2 regions of the Paracandidimonas lactea genome follow, and region 1 is predicted to be linked to the other one. Evidence: riboswitches for the same ligand, from Rfam matches in the RefSeq annotation. Region 1 holds a riboswitch; the other holds the start of a gene.
What was found. Region 1 has a riboswitch for manganese ahead of LOL23_RS03510 (TMEM165/GDT1 family protein). Riboswitches for the same ligand answer to the same signal wherever they lie in the genome.

Region 1 (10,067 bases):
CGCGCAGTGAAAGAAAACGCTCGATGACCAGCGCCAGCCCCAGCACCGATGTGGCCACCAGCAGCCAGATCGGCCAGCCGGCCGCTTGTATGAGTTCCAGCACAATATGTCTCCAGCGACGCAACCATAGGACAAGCGCGCATTTTACCCGCTGTGCGGCGCGTCGCGGACTGTATCAGGCAGCGCGGGCACATTGAATATTTAGGCGCGGCTATGCAAGGCACTAAAATCCCAGCGTAGTCGAAGCGTCATCACCCGACTGAAGCGGCGAATGTAGTGGATAAGTGTTGCAGCGTATGTCTGGATCTCGCCGAAAGGCGCTATGGTCCTAGGGTATTGGTGTTAAGCCATTTGTACCAGCGGCTTACGCCGTGTTGGGTAAGAAAAACGCCGATCCCTTAAGACGATGACGGGGCACTAGCGCTGAAAAGCGTGCAATCGCGAGGCAAACAGTCAGAAAATGGCGTAGATGCTTGCTCTCGTGGCAGTATCCACAGAATCTGTGGATAATTCTGTGCAAAACTTTCCGCAACGGCCCAATTCATCGGCTCTAGAGGTTCGGTGGCTAATTTCGAGACACTTTTCTAATTTTAAAAAAAACCTTAAATAACAGTACGTTGCATGGCTTTATTAAAGCTTATGTTAATCATGTATCAAAATTACATTGATATTTCAGCGGTTTGACAGACCTATATTTTCTGTGGAAAGAAGCATGCCAGATTTCGGATTCTCCGATGCCAACGCCGCGCCTGAAGCGCCTCAGGTATGGACCGTCACCCAACTGAACCGCCGTGTCGGCCAACTGCTGCAAGGGACGTTCAACCGTATCTGGGTGAAGGGCGAGATTTCGAACTTCACCCAGGCCGCGTCAGGGCACTGGTATTTCTCCATCAAGGACGAGGGCGCGGCCGTGCGGGCGGTTATGTTTCGCGGGCGGGCGCAATCGGTGGGCTTCGTGCCGCGGGCGGGCGAAAAGTTCGAGTTTCGCGTCACAGTTACGCTGTATGAGCCACGGGGTGATTACCAGGTGCAAGTCGAGGCTATGCGTCGAGCCGGCCTGGGCGATTTGCACGAGGCATTTCTTGCGCTGAAGGCAAAGCTCGAGGGGGAGGGGCTGTTCAACCCGGCCCGCAAACGCCCCATCCCCGCTATGCCGCGCGTTGTCGGTGTGGTCACGTCACTGGCCGCGGCGGCGCTGCGCGATGTACTGACTGCCTTGCAGCGGCGCGCACCGCACGTGCAGATCATCATCTATCCCGCGCCGGTGCAGGGGATGGCGGCCGCGGGGCAACTGTGCCAAGCGCTGCAGCAAGCCATCACGCGCGGGGAGGTCGATATCTTGCTGTTGGTGCGCGGCGGTGGCAGCTTGGAAGACTTATGGAGTTTCAACGATGAAGGGCTGGCGCGGCTAATTGCCGCCAGCCCCATACCCGTCATCAGCGGTGTCGGCCACGAAACAGATTTCACTATTGCGGATTTTGTAGCCGACCTGCGCGCACCGACGCCTACCGCCGCGGCCGAACTGTGCTGCCGCAGCCGCGCGATGTGCCTGGATCAGCTTTCCGCCGTGGTGCGGGCGTTGGATATGCGCCAGGTGCGTCTGCTCGAGCGAGCGTCGCTGCGGCTGGACCGGGCGGTCGCCATGTTGGTGTCCCCGGGCGAGCGGGTTCGGCAGCTGCGCGAGCGGCTGGTCATGCTCGCGGAGCGCCTTGCGCGGGCCGCGGCCCATCCGCATCAGGCTCGCGTGGCGCGCCTTGAGGCCGTCCGTAATCGTTTGATGGTGGCGGCGCCTACACCGCGACTGCGCGCGGCTGACATCGCCCGGCTGACCAAGGCGCTTGACAGCGCCGCTTTGCGATTGCTTGAACGCCGCCGGCAGCGCTTGCAGGCCGCCAGCCAGACACTGCGGGCTCTGGATCCCCGCAATATACTCGGCCGCGGCTACGCGATCGTTCGCACGGCAGACGGGAAGATTGTTGAAAATGCGTTAGACTTGAACATTGGCGACCCACTGGGCATTGAGCTCGGGCAGGGCGGACTCCAGGTGCGCGTATTGCAGACGCACGGCCTGTTGTAAACAACGGTCGGCGTCGCGGCGCGTGCCTGCTATTTCAGCGGCGCGCCGTCTGGGCGTGCGCCGGAGCGCCTGCGACGGGCGCCGTGCGCTCTTTTCGGTACTCTGTGTGGTTTTTTAGAAGGAATTACAACATGGCTTTCACGCTTCCCCAGCTTCCGTACGCCCTTGACGCCCTGGCGCCCACCATCTCCAAGGAGACGCTCGAGTATCACTATGGCAAGCACCATCAGGCTTACGTCACCAATCTCAACAAGCAGATCGAAGGCACTGAGTTCGCTTCCGCGTCGCTCGAAGACATCATCAAGAAGTCCAGCGGTGGTATCTTCAACAACGCCGCCCAGGTCTGGAACCATACCTTCTACTGGAACTGTATGTCGCCCAATGGCGGCGGCGAGCCTGGCGGCAAGCTGCTCGAAGGCATCAAAGCCAAGTGGGGCAGTGTCGACGCTTTCAAGCAGGCCTTCAACACTGCTGCCGCAGGCAACTTCGGCTCTGGCTGGACCTGGCTCGTCAAGAAGTCCGATGGCACCCTTGACATCGTCAACACCAGCAATGCCGCGACGCCGCTCACCACGGCTGATGTGCCGCTCCTCACGTGCGACGTTTGGGAGCACGCCTACTACATCGACTACCGTAATGCCCGTCCCAAATACCTCGAAAGCTTCTGGGCAGTTGTGAACTGGGCGTTCGCCGAGCAGAACCTGGGCTGATATTCGCTGGCGGGCGAGGCAGTTGGCCAGGCGGCGTATAGCCGCCGGCGATGCACCCGGTAAGCCCGCCGCAGTCTCCTCGCTGTTCGCTACACCATGTACTTGCCTGCATGGCGCGCCATACGCCGTCCATACTGCGTACAGTACACAGTCCATTAGATTTCCGAACCGGCTCCCCTGTGGCAATAACCCATGCGGCAGCCGGTTTTGCGTTATCGGCAATGGCGCACTGCAATATTCTTTTTTCCATGTGTCCATCAATCGGACGTTTTGGCGAGTAGCGCAGCACGCCTCGCCGCCCGCTGCGCTACTATTTTCGGGCTTGGACGGGCCATGTCATCGTCCTGGCATAAACCGGTAATTTCCAACTATTCATTCGCGGCACGGGGGGCTTGCCAGCTGTGCCGCCGGCAGACATCCCATGACGACACACGCCTTTATCTGCGACGCGATTCGCACCCCGTTCGGCCGTTACGGCGGCGCCCTGGCCCCGGTACGGGCCGATGACCTGGCCGCCATCCCGATTCGGGCCCTGGTCGAGCGCAACGCCGGTGTGGACTGGTCCGCCCTGGACGACGTCTTGATGGGCGGCGCCAACCAAGCGGGTGAAGACAACCGCAATGTGGCTCGCATGGCAACGCTGCTCGCGGGTCTGCCGGTGGATGTGCCCGGCGCAACTATTAACCGCCTGTGCGGCTCGGGGCTCGATGCGGTGGGGTCGGCAGCTCGCGCGATTCGTGCTGGCGATGCATCCTTCCTGCTGGCGGGCGGTGTCGAGAGCATGTCGCGCGCACCGTTCGTGATGGGCAAGGCCGACACAGCCTTTTCGCGCAATGCGGCTATTTACGACACCACGATTGGCTGGCGCTTTGTCAACCGCGCGCTCAAGGCGCAGTATGGCGTAGACTCCATGCCCGAAACGGCCGAGAACGTGGCTGACCAGTTCAAGGTCAGCCGCGAGGACCAGGATCTGTTCGCGCTGGCGAGCCAGCAGAAAGCCGCTGCTGCGCAAAAAGCCGGCTTTTTCGACGCCGAGATCACGCCCGTGTCCATCCCCCAGCGCAAAGGCGACCCGGTGGTGGTAGACCGCGACGAACACCCCCGTGAAACCACGCTCGAGGCCCTGGCCCGGCTCAAGCCCATTGTGCGTCCTGATGGCACGGTGACGGCTGGCAACGCATCAGGCGTCAACGACGGCGCCTGCGCAATGATTGTCGCTTCGGAAGCAGCAGCCAAGAAGCACGGCCTGACGCCGCGCGCGCGTATCGTCGCAATGGCTACGGCGGGCGTCGAGCCTCGCATCATGGGTATTGGTCCCGCACCCGCGTCGCAGAAGGTGCTGGCCCTCGCTGGCCTGACGATCGATCAGATCGACGTCATTGAGCTAAATGAGGCGTTTGCCTCGCAGGGTCTGGCCACGCTGCGCCTGCTGGGTGTGGCGGACAACGATCCGCGCGTCAACCCGAACGGCGGCGCAATTGCCCTAGGCCACCCGCTGGGGGCCAGCGGCGCCCGTCTGGCGCTTACTGCAGTCAACCAGTTGCACCGCACCGGCAGTCGTTATGCGCTGTGCACAATGTGCATCGGCGTCGGGCAGGGCATCGCCGTCATCCTCGAAAAAATCTGAGCCTGAAGGCGCCCGCGCGGCGCCTGGCAGGAAGCATTCGGGGCCGAGCCGTTGTCGGGGTTGTTATGCACCGGCAATGGCTCGGCCCCGGCCTTAAGGGCGCGATATGTGGTACATTTGCGCCTGTCATTGGGGAGTAGCCGCTCTTCGCACCGAAGAGGCGCGCGTCAACACACTTGGCCTTCCGGCCATGGCGCGTGCGGTTTTCAGCTTGGCAAGACCTTTGACCACACGCCGCCGGATGGGCCGGGCGGCGGGGTGGTCATTCGTCTTTGTGCTGGCCCGCGGAACCCTCATGGAATCACTTCTCGTCTCCACCGGCGTTGTCGCACTGGCTGAAATCGGCGACAAAACCCAGTTGCTTGCCTTTCTCCTTGCGGCTCGCTTCAAGAAACCGCTCCCTATCGTTCTTGGTATCCTGGTCGCTACCATCATCAATCATGGGCTGGCGGGCGCATTGGGCGCCTGGATCACGGCCACGGTATCGCCGCAGACGCTGCGCTGGGTGCTCGGCGCGTCATTCATCGCAATGGCGATCTGGACGCTGATTCCCGACAAAATCGAAGAAGAGGAAACCCAAGTAGCCCGCCATTTCGGGGTTTTCGGGGCGACATTGATCACCTTTTTTCTGGCCGAAATGGGCGATAAGACGCAAATTGCCACCGTGGCTATGGCGGCGCATTACGCTACGCCGGTGCTGGTGGTGGTGGGCACAACGCTGGGCATGTTGATCGCGGACGTTCCCGCTGTGTTCGCCGGCGAGAAGCTGGCAAACCGCATCCCCATGAGGCTTGTGCATACCATCGCAGCGGGGGTTTTCGCCGTGCTGGGTGTCGCCACGCTGCTTGGCGCCGGCAAGGGGTTGGGTCTCTAGCGCACCTCGCGATACGGGCACGGCTGGTTTTGCCGGCGTGCCCGCAACGCCTACTTTCCGCGTGGGGGCAGGCCTTGGATCAAGGCGCCCGCGCGTATATCGCGGTCCCCGAACCAGCCTTGCGGCATTTCAAGCGCGAAGGGCACTGGGCGCAGCGGGCAGTGGGTGTCCAGGGTGTGCGGCTGCATATGGGCGATATTGACGATCTTGCCTTGCTCATTGATAAAGGCGATAGACAAGGGCAGTGGCGTATTTTTCATCCAGAAGCAGGCCATATTCGCCCTCTCGAAAACGAACAGCATGCCGTGGTTGGATGGCAGGAAGTTGCGATTCATCAGGCCATTGCTGCGGCTTGCTTCCGTGGCAGCGATCTCTGCTGTGATGGCGTATCCCGCGATGCTCAGTTCGGCGGTCGGCAGCAGCATGCCTTGGCCGGCGGCGGGCATGGCCGGTGCGACGAGCAGCAAGGGAAACAGCCGTTTCAGGGCGCGCACGCTCTGCGTGTTTGCCACGCGCCGGGCCCGATCCGCCAAACGTCGGATATGCGCACGGGTCAGGCGCGGCAGGCCAAAAAAAACAGGGCGCTGAGGCCCTGTAGTGTAGTGAGAGTTATGCATTATTATTGAAGCATGAGGCTGTTCAGCCCTTGCAAAACATCAGGTTGCCGTAATATTCAGTGCTTGCTTGCCTTTGGGCCCTTGTGCGATTTCAAATGCGACTTTCTGGCCTTCTTTTAGCGTCTTGAAGCCATTCATCTGGATGGACGAGAAATGTGCGAATAGGTCTTCCCCACCGTTGTCAGGGGTGATGAAGCCAAAACCCTTGGCGTCATTGAACCACTTGACCGTTCCGGTCAGCTTCTGGGTATCCCCGGGCGCGGAGGTTGCGGTTGATTCAGACATGCGGACTGCCTCTCGACAATATAGTGTTAAATTGAAACGCGACTACAAGGGTTACCTTTAGCCTACCGATTCTGGCACGTGTGGATTTCAAGCACACAGAACACCACGATGATGCGCACTTGAATTGGTGTAGTCAACCTATGGAAACCACTAGTATTTGGCATGGTTACTCAGATCGAAAACCAGCGTGAAACGGTGCTCGACCGGCAGTCTTCGAAGACCGCGCCACCGCCTATGTATCAGGTCGTGCTGCTTAATGACGATTACACACCGATGGAATTTGTCGTCGTTGTATTGCAGCGTATTTTCGGTAAAAACGAAGATGAGGCGGCGCGTATTATGCTGAAGGTTCACAACGAGGGCAGGGGTGTATGCGGCGTGTACACGCGCGATATTGCCGCCACACGAGTTGAAATGGTGAGGCAAATGGCGCAGGCGCGGCAGCATCCTCTGCAATGCATAATGGAGCCGGCACCCGATGCATGAGGCCATGTGGACATGCAGCACTGCGGCACGCATGGTTTTCAGGAACCAGCGTGCGGCCTGGCTGTCGCAGATATTAGCCCCGATAGGGCTTTTCACTATTGTTGATACGCAAGGTCGATTTAGTCATAGAATAGGATTTATCGAATTGCTGTCCGCTCCGATATGTATGGAGGAAGCGTGATCTCGGAAGAACTTGAAGTCAGCCTGCACATGGCGTTTGTCGAAGCCCGCAGTGCGCGACATGAATTCATTACAGTGGAGCACCTGCTGCTTTCGCTGCTCGATAATGCGGCAGCGGTGGAAGTGCTGCGCGCGTGCTCGGCCAATATTGATGCGCTGCGCCAGGAACTGCGCAAGTTCATCAAAGAAAACACACCCATATTTCCCGGGCAGGAAGAGGTGGATACCCAGCCCACGCTCGGTTTCCAGCGCGTCATTCAGCGCGCGATCATGCATGTGTCGTCGGGCAATTCCAACAAGAATACGGTGACCGGCGCCAATGTGCTGGTAGCCATGTACGGTGAGAAAGACTCCCACGCAGTGTATTTCTTGCAACAGCAAGGCGTCAGCCGGCTGGATGTTGTCAATTATTTGTCGCATGGTATTACCAAGCAGCAGGAAGAAGCACCCGCCGAGCCGGCGAAAGCACAGCAGATTTCAGATACAGATTCCAAGCCTGATCAGCAGAAGTCGCCGCTCGAACTTTATGCCACCGACCTCAATGCCGAAGCCCGCCGCGGGCGTATCGATCCTCTGATCGGACGCGAGCACGAGGTAGAGCGCGTCATTCAGGTGCTTTGCCGCCGGCGCAAGAACAATCCGCTGCTGGTGGGCGAGGCGGGGGTGGGCAAGACTGCGATCGCCGAAGGGCTGGCCTGGCGCATCACCAAGGGTGATGTGCCCGAGATTCTTGCCCACGCCGAGGTCTACGCGCTGGATATGGGGGCGTTGCTCGCGGGCACCAAATATCGCGGCGATTTCGAGCAGCGCCTCAAGGGCGTGCTCAAGTCGCTCAAGGACAACCGCAATGCCATCCTGTTCATCGACGAAATTCATACGCTGATCGGTGCCGGTTCGGCGTCGGGCGGTACGCTGGATGCTTCGAACCTGCTCAAACCTGCGCTGTCATCAGGGCAGCTCAAGTGCCTGGGCGCGACCACCTATAACGAATATCGCGGCATCTTCGAGAAAGACCACGCGCTGTCGCGCCGCTTCCAGAAGATCGATGTACCCGAGCCCACTGTGGAGCAGACGGTGCAGATCCTGCGGGGCCTGAAAGGGCATTTCGAAGAGCACCATGGCGTCAAATATTCCAACGCGGCGATCACTGCGGCCGCCGAATTGGCAGCACGATACATCAATGATCGTTTTCTGCCCGACAAGGCGATTGATGTGATCGACGAAGCCGGTGCCGCGCAGCGCCTGCTGCCGCGCTCCAAGCAGCGCAAGACCATTGGCAAGGGCGAGATCCAGGCCACTGTGGCCAAAATTGCGCGCATTCCGCCGCAGTCGGTGTCGCACGACGACCGCAATAAGCTGGCAACGCTCGAACGCGACCTCAAGACGGTCGTGTTTGGTCAGGATCCGGCTATCGAAGCGCTGGCGGCCGCCATCAAAATGGCGCGCTCGGGCCTGGGCCGGCCAGACAAGCCCATTGGCGCCTTCTTGTTCTCCGGTCCCACGGGTGTCGGCAAGACCGAAGTCGCGCGCCAGTTGGCATTCGTACTGGGTATCGAGCTGCTGCGTTTCGATATGTCCGAGTACATGGAACGCCATACCGTTTCGCGTCTGATTGGTGCGCCTCCGGGCTATGTGGGCTTCGACCAGGGGGGCTTGCTGACCGAAGCCGTCAGCAAGCAGCCGCACTGTGTACTCCTGCTTGACGAGATCGAAAAAGCGCATCCGGATGTCTACAACATTCTGCTCCAGGTGATGGACCACGGCACCCTGACCGACAACAACGGCCGCAAGTCCGATTTCCGCAATGTAATCATCGTGATGACGACCAACGCGGGTGCGGAAGCGTTGAACAAGACCTCCATCGGTTTTGCCACGCCGGCTCGCGGCGGCGACGAGATGGCTGATATCAAGCGGCTGTTCACTCCCGAGTTCCGCAACCGGCTCGACGCTACGATCAGCTTCAAACCGCTTTCGCGCGAAGTGATCATGCGGGTGGTTGACAAGTTCCTCATGCAGCTCGAAGACCAACTGCATGAAAAACACGTCGATGTCGTGTTCACCCCCGAGTTGCGCGAGCATCTCGCCAAAGAGGGCTTCGACCCGGCGATGGGGGCGCGGCCGATGCAACGCCTCATCCAGGATACGATCCGGCGCGCGCTGGCCGACGAGCTGCTGTTCGGCAGGCTGGTGGACGGCGGTCGTGTCGAGGTGGGGCTTGACGACGAGGGCAAGGTGCAGCTGGTATTTCCGGATTCCACCGGCAAGTCCGGCCCATCGAATCCATCGTCGTCTTCGCGCCCGGAACCCGAACTGGTTGATTGATGGCGGTCACGCCACTGCTTGCGTGCGATTACTGCGCGACGCTGCATAAGCGGGCTCCGCTGGAGCCCGCGCAGATCGCTTCGTGCACGCGCTGTGGCGAGGAACTTTATCGGCAAAGCCGGTTGTCCCTGAACGGCTGGATTGCGCTTACGCTGACAGCGCTTATCCTCTTTGTCATCGCCAATTATTTCCCCATCGCGCATTTGCGCATACAAGGTATGCAGGTCGATGCCTCGCTGCCGGGCGCCTTGCTGCTAACGTGGCGCCAGGGGCATGAAATGGTGGCCATCATGACCGCGATGGCAGGGTTCTGGATGCCACTGACGCAGTTACTCATCACGCTGTGGGCGTTGATGGCGGTGCGCGCAGGGCGCCTGCCGGGCGATTTTGCCTGGGGCTTGCGTGTGCTGCACTGGGTTGAACCCTGGAGCATGATTCCGGTGCTGACGCTGGCGATCATCGTCGCTGTGGTGAAGTTTTCCAGCCTGGCGGACATTACGCCCGCGCCTGCTATCTGGGCCTTCGGCATACTGACCTTTCTGCTTACCGGGCTGACGCGCGTGGCCGCGCGCAATATCTGGCGCTACGCGGAAGATGCTGGGCTTGTGCCGATTTCCGGTCTGGCCGCGACGAGCACGGGCGAGGATGCCGATACACGGCTCGGCGCACAGGCCTGCACTGACATGCACGGGGACGCCAATGCCAATGTGTCCAAAGGCAATGCCGCGCGCATATTGCTCAGTTGCACCTGCTGCGGTTATGTTCAGGCCGCGCCGGCCGGCCTGTTCACGCGGTATATAGAAGACCCGGGGGCAGCGCTGCGCTGCCGCCGCTGCAACAGCCGTATCTATCCGCGCAAACCGGACATGCGTGCGCGTGTGTGGGCGCT
Region 2 (10,067 bases), on a different contig from region 1:
TTCGTAAGATTAATACGCACGTTTTGGCGCTGAGCTCGGCGGCGTGGAATATCGAGAACGAGATCGGCGATCTGTAACTGATCCTGGAAAGCAGGAGTGGCGCCCCGCCTTAATAACGTACGAACGCGCGCTAGAAGCTCTGAAAAAGCGAACGGTTTTACCAAGTAATCGTCTGCGCCCAGCTCTAGCCCTTTGACCCGATCTTCCACGCTATCCCGGGCAGTCAGAAAAAGTACCGGCATTGACGATTTCGCATCACGTAGCGCCTGGACGATACGCCAACCGTCCACATCGGGCAGCATGACGTCCAAGATAATCAAATCGTAAGAACCAGTCAGGGCCAAATGATGCCCGTCTAAGCCAGTGCGTACGAGATCCACAACGAAGCCGGACTCAACTAGCCCTTGGCGTACATAATCACCGGTTTTGGTCTCGTCTTCGACCAACAGCAATTTCATGGGTTCGATCCTGTAAGTCCATCGGCTATCACGACAAAAGAAGAGTGTTCTGCCGTCCATAGTCCGACTTTAGTGCGATGTCGCTGACGGAAACATGACGTGAGCATTACAAAATTGTAATGCTACGGCAGAAGCCGTCATGCGCAGAGCTGAGTTGGAACGGAAATGCCAGCATTTATAGGCAAATTACTGCCCGTACGGTATCCAACTTGCTGCATGAGGGAAGTGGCACCGCATGATGGTGGCCACACACCTCAACTTCTTTGGAGATCGATATGCCTCATGAAAAGTTTCAATCATGCATAGACGCTTGTTATGCCTGCGCTACGGAGTGCGACCACTGCGCCGTTTCATGCCTGGGAGAACAGGACGTTAACAGCATGGCCCGCTGCATAAAACTGGACATGGATTGTGCACAAATTTGCCGCATGGCGGTCAGTTATATGGCTAGGGGAAGTGAATTCGCCCAAGCCCTTTGCAGTTTGTGCGCGGATGTTTGCCAAGCTTGCGCAGATGAATGCGCCAAACACCAAATGGATCACTGCCAGCGCTGCGCCGAGGCTTGCCGCAAATGTGCTGAAGAGTGCAGGCGGATGGCGTAGAAGGCCTGAAGGGCCGCGTGCGCAGAACCGTTGCCCTAGAGACGGTGCGCTAACTGAAGTACTTATTGGGCGCAGTACTTGACGCATGATCAAGGCTGCGCGCCCCATTACTGATCTTGGTGTTGAGCGACCAAGGCAGTGTAGGGGGGAGATATACAGTCACCTCTTCCCAGAGCGCGCGTCGTGGAGGTACGACTTCGGCGTTCGTGCGTAAATCTGGATTCTGCCTTGAGGCTTTGTACCAATACTTCGTTGTGCTCCTCTTTAGTACATCGACTAACGATTCATCCTTGTATGACAAAACCAAGCCAGGCAGCCGGCCCCAAGAAAACAGAGCACTGTTAGCGCCATAGCCAGACCGGAATCGGCTACTAGTGGCGCGACCAGCCCTGAGACCAACGTCATGACCATGGTTTGAATAAAACCTTGCAAGGATGCCGCCATCCCACGTGCTGAGGGGAATAGGTCGAGCGTCAGCAATGTAAGGGTTGGGGTCGCAAACGACATGCCAACGGTATAAAGTGCCACGGGCAAAATGACCCAGGGTAGAACGGGCGGCAGAAAGCCGTTGTACACCACGTTGAGCACCGTGGCACCCGCCATCATTAGGCAGCCATAGCTGACCGTCTTCAGTGGTGTGAATCGTTTCGCGAGTTTCCCTGACAAGTAAGCGCCGAAGATTATGCCGGACGTTGCAGGAATGAACAGCCACCCGAATTCTGCCTTACTTAATCCGAGATACTGAACAACGAAAATAGGCGCGGCGGAAACATACAAGAAAAAGCCTATGAAATTACAACTTAAGGCGAGGGTCAATAGCCAGAACGGCCTGCTTCTTAGCACAGTGCTGTAGCTACGCAGCAACGACGCTGGCCTCATCGATGTCCGTTGGTCCTGTGGCAGGGTCTCCGGCAGAGAGAAGTAGCTGGCCGCCAGTTGCAGCGCACTGAAAACGGCCATGAAAATGAATACCGATTGCCAGGGAAACCAGTTCTGCAGCCATCCCCCAAAAACTGGCGCAATGGCAGGAGCCAAGCCGAATATCATGCCCACCTGCGCGAGCAGTCTTTGAGCTGCAGGCCCCTCGAGCCGATCTCGAATGACTACACGCCCTACGATGCTGCCCGCACCCACTGAGAGCCCCTGCAATGTACGGAAAAAGATCAACAGACCAAGCGAACTGACCAATGCCCCGCCAATGGACGCTACGAAGTAAACGGCTAGTCCGGCCAGAATGACGGGACGGCGCCCAACTGCGTCGGATAGTGGTCCATGCAGAAGCATCATGACCCCAAAGGCAGCAAGGTAAGCGCTGAGCGTCTGTTGAAGTTCGAGCTGCGTTGCTCCGAGGCTCACCATCAGCATCGGAAAAAAAGGCATGTACATGGAAATAGAAAACGGGCCCAACATCGTATAGCTGCCGAGCAACCAGGCCAGCCACTTCACCGTCGGCTCATTCTGCGCTGCACTGTCTATAGAAGTTGTCATATTCGATTTTCGATGTATTTTTCAAGGATTGCAGACAGAGCGACCTTTTGCTACGGCCTTCTCTAAAATTTCGGCCAGCGAAAGAGCAAGAACGAAGTGGCGATCGCTTCGCGAGCCACCATTGCGTCCATTGACATTAGACGGCTATCGGCGATGTTCGGTGTCTCCCGGTGAACGAGCTACGTGGAGGTAAGCGCGCTCCACTCGTTCATCGCCTCCTGCCCGATCAGCCATCGTCTCGAGCGCACGCAATAAATGCTCGGCGACCAAAAGATCTCCTTCGTCACACGCGCGCTTGAAAGCAGCCAGGATGTCATCGCCCAAACTCGTGTATTTTTTTTCCATAGCATGTCTACTTCCTCAAGCAGGATTACAGTGGTCCGGGAAGCGTTGTCTGTTTCACTTGATCCTCATCACGTTAATCAATTGCACGATAGACGTTCCCACAGTGACAATGTCAATGAGATGCGGTAGTTTTTCCACTTCGTTGTAAACGCAGAACCTCCGCGCACGTGAGTCGGCGCCAAAAAAGCCGGGCGAGTGTTTTGTACATGAGGCAACAAATCTTTTACTTCAGAAGCTACTTTTTCGGACATGACCAAGATGTAATGCCGATGCAATCTATTTGACAGCGGGGGAAAGGTACAGTGGGCTCGTCGCCATACCTGTCCATGGACCGCTGGCGAATTGACCACAAGGAGAGTCTGCGATGAAATGCGATATGAAAATGATGGTGAAGACCGGTCTTGGGCTGGCCGTGCTGGTCGCTGCGGCCTACGCGACGGTGCCTACGGCGCGTGAATGGATTGCAGCGGTAAGCCCTTTCTTATTCTTCTTGATTTGTCCGTTGATGATGCTTTTCATGATGAAAGGTATGCAGTCGTGCCACGTCGACCACGGAGCAAAGAAAGACGAGTCCATGCAAGGGCCGATGCCCAAAACGGCTAGCAAAGGCGATAACCAACGTTCACTAGGTAGCGAAAAAGCGCTTTGACAGGCCATCACGCCATGAGAACCAAACGCACACGAATAGTTGTCCTAGCGCTGGCCGCAATTGGGTTGCTCGCGGTTTTGGCTTTCGTTTTCATGGGCATTATGATGTTCTGGATGATGGGCAATTGAAGGGAAATTTAACTCCCAATATCGCTCGCCCCATCAAGCTTGATCACGACGGACCAGATCCGTCTGCAACCAAGCATACAAGATGAGCTCACCACGGAACCGTTGTAATAAACGAGCTAAGCACATAAGATCAGGCACAGCTACTCAGCCGCGCCTGCTTTGCCAGCTTCTTACATGGTGAGGTGTTCGTACAGAATGGCCGCGCCGACACCCATCAGCGCGAGTCCGCCGAGAACTTCCGCCCATTTGCCAGCCACTTTGCCAATCAAGCGGCCGACCATGACGCCGAGCGTCACCATCAGAAGCGTCGCTAACCCTATGGCCGCCGCCGTTACGAGAATGTTGTTGTCGACAAAGGCAAGACTGACGCCGACGGCCATAGCGTCAATACTGGTGGCGAACCCCGTAGCCGCAAGCAACCAAAATGAGTGGCGAATTGCGGGAGCGGCCTCGGGCTCGTCAGCTCGAAGTCCGCTGCGTATCATCCATGCGCCTAAAACCAAAAGCAAGCCGAAAGCGATCCAGTGGTCCCAGTCGGCGACGAACTCCGCTGCCATGGAACCCAGCGCCCAGCCGATCAACGGCGTGATGGCTTCGATCACACCAAAAATAACACCGGTTCGCAGCGCTTCTGAAATGCGAGGATTGCGAAGGGCAGTCCCTTTTCCCACGGCAGCAGCAAACGCATCGGTCGACATTGCCAACGCTAGAATCATCGTAGAGAAAAAATTCATGCGAGAGTAGTTCCAGCCGAGCGACACATGGATTTTCCCGTACGGCTCGGCAGCGCACGAAAAAATCTATGGTCTCGCCATGCCTTTCGGCCGCTTGCGCCATGGCTCAGGAGCCAAGAATGTTGACGCAACCCTTTCAACCGAAGTTGAAAGCAGGCTACTCCCCAGAGAGGTACCGAGAGTGTATCACTCGGCCTACACAGTAAATCGAAGGTGCGGGTTCCAAGGTCGAATCGTCCGGATTTCCTAAGCAGTCAACTTTTCGTCCTGTTTTCTATCCTCGATTAAGAAGTTTTGCAATAAATCCAGAGCCATCTTCCTTCATTACAGAAAAGTAATGCGGGCGTCACGTGTGTGACATCCGCGCCTGCTTAAAGTCACGTACTGACGCTTTGTCGCTTAGAACATGAGTTGGCAGGCGACGCTCTCAACTAAAGACACATTACAGGATTCTCTCGCGTGAAACGCCCAACTACGCTAGCCGTTCCCCTCCCGGCCATACCCCGCCGTCGTTTTGTCCAAGGATTAGCGGCCGGTGGCGTGTTGCTGGGCTTGTCGCCATTTGCCCGCGGCGCTGGAACCCCATCGGACGGAACGACTACCGGCTCCGCGGCTGTGCTGAGCGGGACCGAGTTCAATCTGGAAATCGGTGAATCGCCCGTGAATTTCACCGGCAACCCTCGCATAGCAACGACGGTGAACGGCTCGCTACCCGCCCCGACATTGCGCTGGCGGGAAGGCGATACGATCACTATTCGCGTCAAGAACCGCCTGAAGGAAACTACCTCGATCCATTGGCACGGCATCATCCTGCCATTTCAGATGGACGGCGTACCGGGCATCAGCTTTGCCGGAATCCCACCGGGCGAAGCATTCACGTATCGGTTCAAGGTGCAGCAAAGCGGCACCTACTGGTACCACTCGCACTCGGGCATGCAGGAAGCCACGGGGGTCTATGGGGCGCTCATTATCGATCCGGCGCAAGCCGATCCAATACGCGCGGATCGGGAGTACGTCGTTCAACTCTCTGACTGGACCGACGAGGACCCGATGCGGGTCCTGGCCAAGCTTAAGATGCAAGGCGACTACTACAACTACAACCAGCCCACGGCCGTGGATTTCTTTCAGGATGCCTCCCAGATGGGTCTGAAAGCGGCTATCGACAAGCGCAAAATGTGGAACGAGATGCGCATGAGCCCCACGGATTTGGCCGATTTGTCCGCGAACGTGCTGACTTACCTGATGAATGGTACGACGCCAGCGGGCAACTGGACGGGGCTATTTCGACCTGGAGAGCGGGTGCGGCTGCGCTTTATCAACGGAGCGGCTAATACCTTCTACGATGTACGCATCCCGGGCCTTCAGTTGACCGTCGTTCAAGCCGACGGGGTCAATGTGGAGCCCGTTACGGTGGACGAGTTCCGATTCGGGCCCGGGGAAACCTACGACGTGCTGGTGCAGCCCAAGGACGACGCTTACACCGTTTATGCGCAAGCAATGGACCGCACGGGATATGCGCGCGGTACGCTAGCCACGCATGCTGGTCTCGAAGCGCCAGTACCGGCGCTTGACCCCGTGGAATGGTTGACCATGGCGGACATGATGGGCGCTATGGGCGGGGGCATGGCGGGAATGAGTCATGGCGCAGCCAGCCAATCTTCCATGGGAGGCATGAGTCATGGCGGTATGGCAGGAATGAACCACGGCAATATGGCGGGGATGAGCCACGGCAGCATGCAAGGGATGAATCACGCAGGCATGGCTGGCATGGACCACAGCGCGATGTCTGCGGCTGGCGCCAACACCCAGGTACGCCACGCCAGGACCGAGTATGGGCCCAGCATCGATATGCGGGTCGATATGCCGCGCACCAACCTGGACGATCCCGGCATCGGCTTGCGTAACAACGGACGGCGCGTGCTCACACTCTCCAACTTGCACACCGTGGGCGGTGCAATGGATCCGCGCAGCGCAGAGCGTGAGATCGAGCTCCATCTGACCGGAAATATGGAGCGCTATACCTGGTCGTTCGACGGAGTGGAGTTCGGAAAGTCAACCCCAGTTCATTTCCGTTATGGCGAACGGGTCCGAGTCATCTTGCACAACGACACCATGATGACGCACCCTATGCATCTGCACGGGATGTGGAGTGAGCTCGAAGCGCCCGATGGACAATTCCAGGCCAGGCGCCACACGATACCCGTGCAGCCGGCTCAACGTATCAGCTTTCTTGTGACTGCCGATGCGCTCGGACGCTGGGCGTGGCATTGCCATCTGATGCTCCATATGGATGCAGGGATGTTTCGCGAAGTGGTGGTGGCATGAAGACAATGAACGAAACGTTAGGCATCCTGGCCGTGAATAATCAATTGAAGAAGAAGTTTCTTGCGGCGACCATCGCTACAGTGGGAGTGATGCCCGTGCTCGCCTATGGGCAGACGCATGCGGGCCATGCCGATCACACCTCGGAACCGCCAAAGGTCAGTGCACCAGCGACGGCTTCAGACATGAACCATGGCTCTATGAACATGTCCGATAAGGATCATGGCTCCATGGGTATGCCAGGTATAGATCACGGTTCGACGGACATGTCCGGTATGGATCATGGTGCGGGGAAAGTCCCAGCGCAAAGCCATGACGCCATGAAGATGCCCATGAAGCAGCCTGAAACGAGCAAAGATGCTTCCGCCATGCCGGGGATGATGCACGGTCAGTCCAGCTCTAATGCGCCGGCCTCTGCCCACGACATGAGCGCGATGGATCATGGCAGTGGCGAAATGGATCACGGCGATATGCAAATGCAGGGCGGATCGCCGCCGCCAGATGCCCGTGATCCGGATGCCTACTCCGACGGCTACGTCCGCAATGCCGGCAAGTATGCTTTGCCCCCGTCAGACGCACTGATCATGTCGGACATGCATAACTTCGGTTCGGTCAACGTCGATCGGTTGGAGTACGTTAGAGCGCGAGGCGAGGAATGGGGGGCTTATGAAGGGGAAGCCTGGTATGGAAGCACCTATAACCGCGCCGTGATCAAGGCGGAAGGCGAAGTGGCAAGCGGTAAGCTGCAAGAGTCCGAGACGCAACTGCTGTGGCGCCATGCGGTTTCAACGTTCTGGGATACGGAACTTGGCGTGCGATTCGACCATGGCCAAGGCGTGCCGAACCGGGAATGGTTGGCATTTGGCTTTAAAGGGTTAGCGCCTTACTGGTTTGAAGTCGATGCCACGGCCTATGTCGGCTCGAGCGGCCGCACCGCTTTGGCGCTGAAGGCGGAGTACGACATCCTGTTGACTCAGAAACTGTATCTCCAACCAAGCGTTGAGATGAATTTCTATGGCAAGGACGATGAACGCTGGGGCATTGGTAGCGGCTTGACGGACGGCACAGCGGGCTTGCGCCTCAAGTACGAAGTCACGCGTCAGTTTGTCCCGTACGTTGGCGTCGAATGGTCCAGCAAGTTTGGAAAAACGGCGGATTACGCGCGGGCAGCGGGCGACTCCAAGCAGGAAACCCGTTTTGTGGCCGGTCTGAGCTTTCGTTTTTGATGTCGCCTTTTCTCTACGGGCGGCTTGAAACGGCTGCCTGCCTAAACAAACTCTAAGAGAGTATTCGAATGAAAAAGACCCTTTCTATTCTGGCTTTGAGCGTGCTGCCAGCCCTCGCATTGGCTGCAGGCAACCATGCCGGGGGACATGGCGCACCGGCGCATGGCATGCCGGGGCACGATATGTCCACGATGTCGAAACCTTCGCCAACCGGCCAGCCCGGCGACCCGGCCAAAGTTACTCGCACCATCGAGCTGACGATGGACGACACCATGCGATTTACGCCGGGTGACATCCAGGTCCGTGCAGGCGAGACGGTTCGCTTCTTTATTAAGAACACGGGGAAAATCCCTCATGAAATGGTGATCGGCTCCATGGCCGATCTGAAGGCCCATGCGGCTGAGATGCAGAAGATGCCTGGGATGAAACATGCCGAACCGAATATGATTACATTGGCGCCAGGCAAGATTGGTGGCCTGGTGTGGCAGTTCGACGAGGCGGGCACCGTAGATTTTGCCTGTCTGATACCGGGCCACATGGAGGCCGGGATGGTCGGCAAGGTAAAAGTCAGCTGATTTATCACATAGAAATGTCGCATAAAAAATTGATTTTCGGGGTGGCCGGTGTCGTCATCATCGGTGCCGCCGCCATCCTTTACACCACGATGCGACAATCTGGCCCGGCATTCATTGACCCTGCGGATCAGTCCCTTGTGATGCACGGCAAGGCCATCTATGCGAACAACTGCGCAGCCTGCCATGGCGAGTCCCTGCAAGGGCAGCCGAACTGGCGTGACCGCATGCCCAATGACAGGCTACCCGCACCGCCGCACGACAAGACCGGGCATACCTGGCACCATCCCGATGCGATGTTGGTCGATATGGTGAAAAACGGCCTGGTTCCTGGGAAAACGGCGCCGCCAGGCTATGTCAGCGACATGCCCGCGTATCGGGACATCCTCAGCGATCAAGAGATCATTGCGGTACTGGCTTATATCAAGAGCAGCTGGCCGCCCAAGGTCCTGAAAGCGCAAAAAGAAGTTACCTTGCAACGACAGAACTAAACTGCCCGAGCGTGGTCTTTATCTATAGTATGAATCATTCAAGATTTACATTTTTGCTGGAGCAGGTTTCATGAAATTATGGCTAGCAGCGGCTGCCTTGGCTTCCGCATCATCGTTTGCCCATGCTGCGGGCACGGCCATCACGGTCTATCAGGATCCTAACTGTGGGTGTTGCACCGGGTGGGTCGAGCATATGCGGGATTCCGGCTTTAATGTTACAGCCATCAAAACGGCCGACATGGCTTCAGTCAAGCAAAAACTCGGTGTGCCGTCGAAACTCAGTTCATGTCATACGGGCGTAGTGGAAGCTACAGGCCAACTCATAGAGGGACATGTGCCGGCCAATGCGGTCAACAAGTTACTCGCTGACGCTTCGGTAAAAGGCGTCTCAGCGCCTGGCATGCCGTTGAATGCGCCAGGCATGGGCAAGCTGGACGGCAATCTGGTTACTGTGGACTTTAACGGTAAACCGTTTTCCAAGGACTAAAATCTACAGACAAGAACGATATAGCCGAGTACGCCGTGATTAGTATGCCTCCGTTATTCTGACGTTGGAAAACATCTCCACGAGCTATACCTACATCTTTCTTGCATCATAAGTTCAAGCTGGTTTGTAAAAAATCAATTTTCTGAATTTAGGAGATTCAAATGAATATGAAAGTATTGTTGATTGCACCCATTACGGCGCTCTTATTGGGTGTAGGCGGCGCAAGCATAGCAGCGACGTCCAGCAGTGATGGCACCACCACGGGCATGAAAGCTGAATCAGACATGATGCAGAATGGTGCCGCAGCCCAGATGGGCGATATGAAGCCAGGCAAGATGAACGATCACGGCATGATGGGCGGCGGCATGATGGGCGGCGGCATGATGGGGATGATGGGCAGCTGTCCTATGATGGGCGCGGCTGGTGGCGCCAATAGTAAAGTGATGATGCAGATGCATGGCGAGATGATGCGTGCCATGGGCGACATCATGATCAAGTATGCCGACAAGCTTGAAGTGCCATCCTCACCTCAATAACGAGGCTTAAGCGCTACCCGAAGACCCGT

Region 2: another riboswitch for manganese. It lies ahead of mntP (manganese efflux pump MntP); the one in region 1 lies ahead of LOL23_RS03510 (TMEM165/GDT1 family protein).

The regions. Positions count from the first base shown of each region.
Region 1 covers NZ_JAJJOZ010000001.1:753,960-764,026, reverse strand. The annotation lists gene LOL23_RS03530 (MotA/TolQ/ExbB proton channel family protein) at 1-103, opposite strand, end outside; gene xseA (exodeoxyribonuclease VII large subunit) at 713-2,077, shown strand; gene sodB (superoxide dismutase [Fe]) at 2,209-2,787, shown strand; gene pcaF (3-oxoadipyl-CoA thiolase) at 3,209-4,414, shown strand; yybP-ykoY riboswitch at 4,528-4,709, shown strand; gene LOL23_RS03510 (TMEM165/GDT1 family protein) at 4,710-5,288, shown strand; gene LOL23_RS03505 (DUF192 domain-containing protein) at 5,339-5,800, opposite strand; gene LOL23_RS03500 (cold-shock protein) at 5,945-6,190, opposite strand; gene clpS (ATP-dependent Clp protease adapter ClpS) at 6,353-6,676, shown strand; gene clpA (ATP-dependent Clp protease ATP-binding subunit ClpA) at 6,854-9,178, shown strand; gene LOL23_RS03485 (paraquat-inducible protein A) at 9,178-10,067, shown strand, end outside.
Region 2 covers NZ_JAJJOZ010000013.1:11,972-22,038, forward strand. The annotation lists gene LOL23_RS17860 (heavy metal response regulator transcription factor) at 1-458, opposite strand, end outside; gene LOL23_RS17865 (four-helix bundle copper-binding protein) at 734-1,060, shown strand; gene LOL23_RS17870 (multidrug effflux MFS transporter) at 1,337-2,548, opposite strand; gene LOL23_RS17875 (hypothetical protein) at 2,693-2,893, opposite strand; gene LOL23_RS17880 (DUF2933 domain-containing protein) at 3,258-3,542, shown strand; gene mntP (manganese efflux pump MntP) at 3,841-4,404, opposite strand; yybP-ykoY riboswitch at 4,442-4,577, opposite strand; gene LOL23_RS17890 (copper resistance system multicopper oxidase) at 4,864-6,729, shown strand; gene LOL23_RS17895 (copper resistance protein B) at 6,726-7,952, shown strand; gene LOL23_RS17900 (cupredoxin domain-containing protein) at 8,021-8,527, shown strand; gene LOL23_RS17905 (c-type cytochrome) at 8,542-9,015, shown strand; gene LOL23_RS17910 (DUF411 domain-containing protein) at 9,086-9,502, shown strand; gene LOL23_RS17915 (hypothetical protein) at 9,664-10,038, shown strand.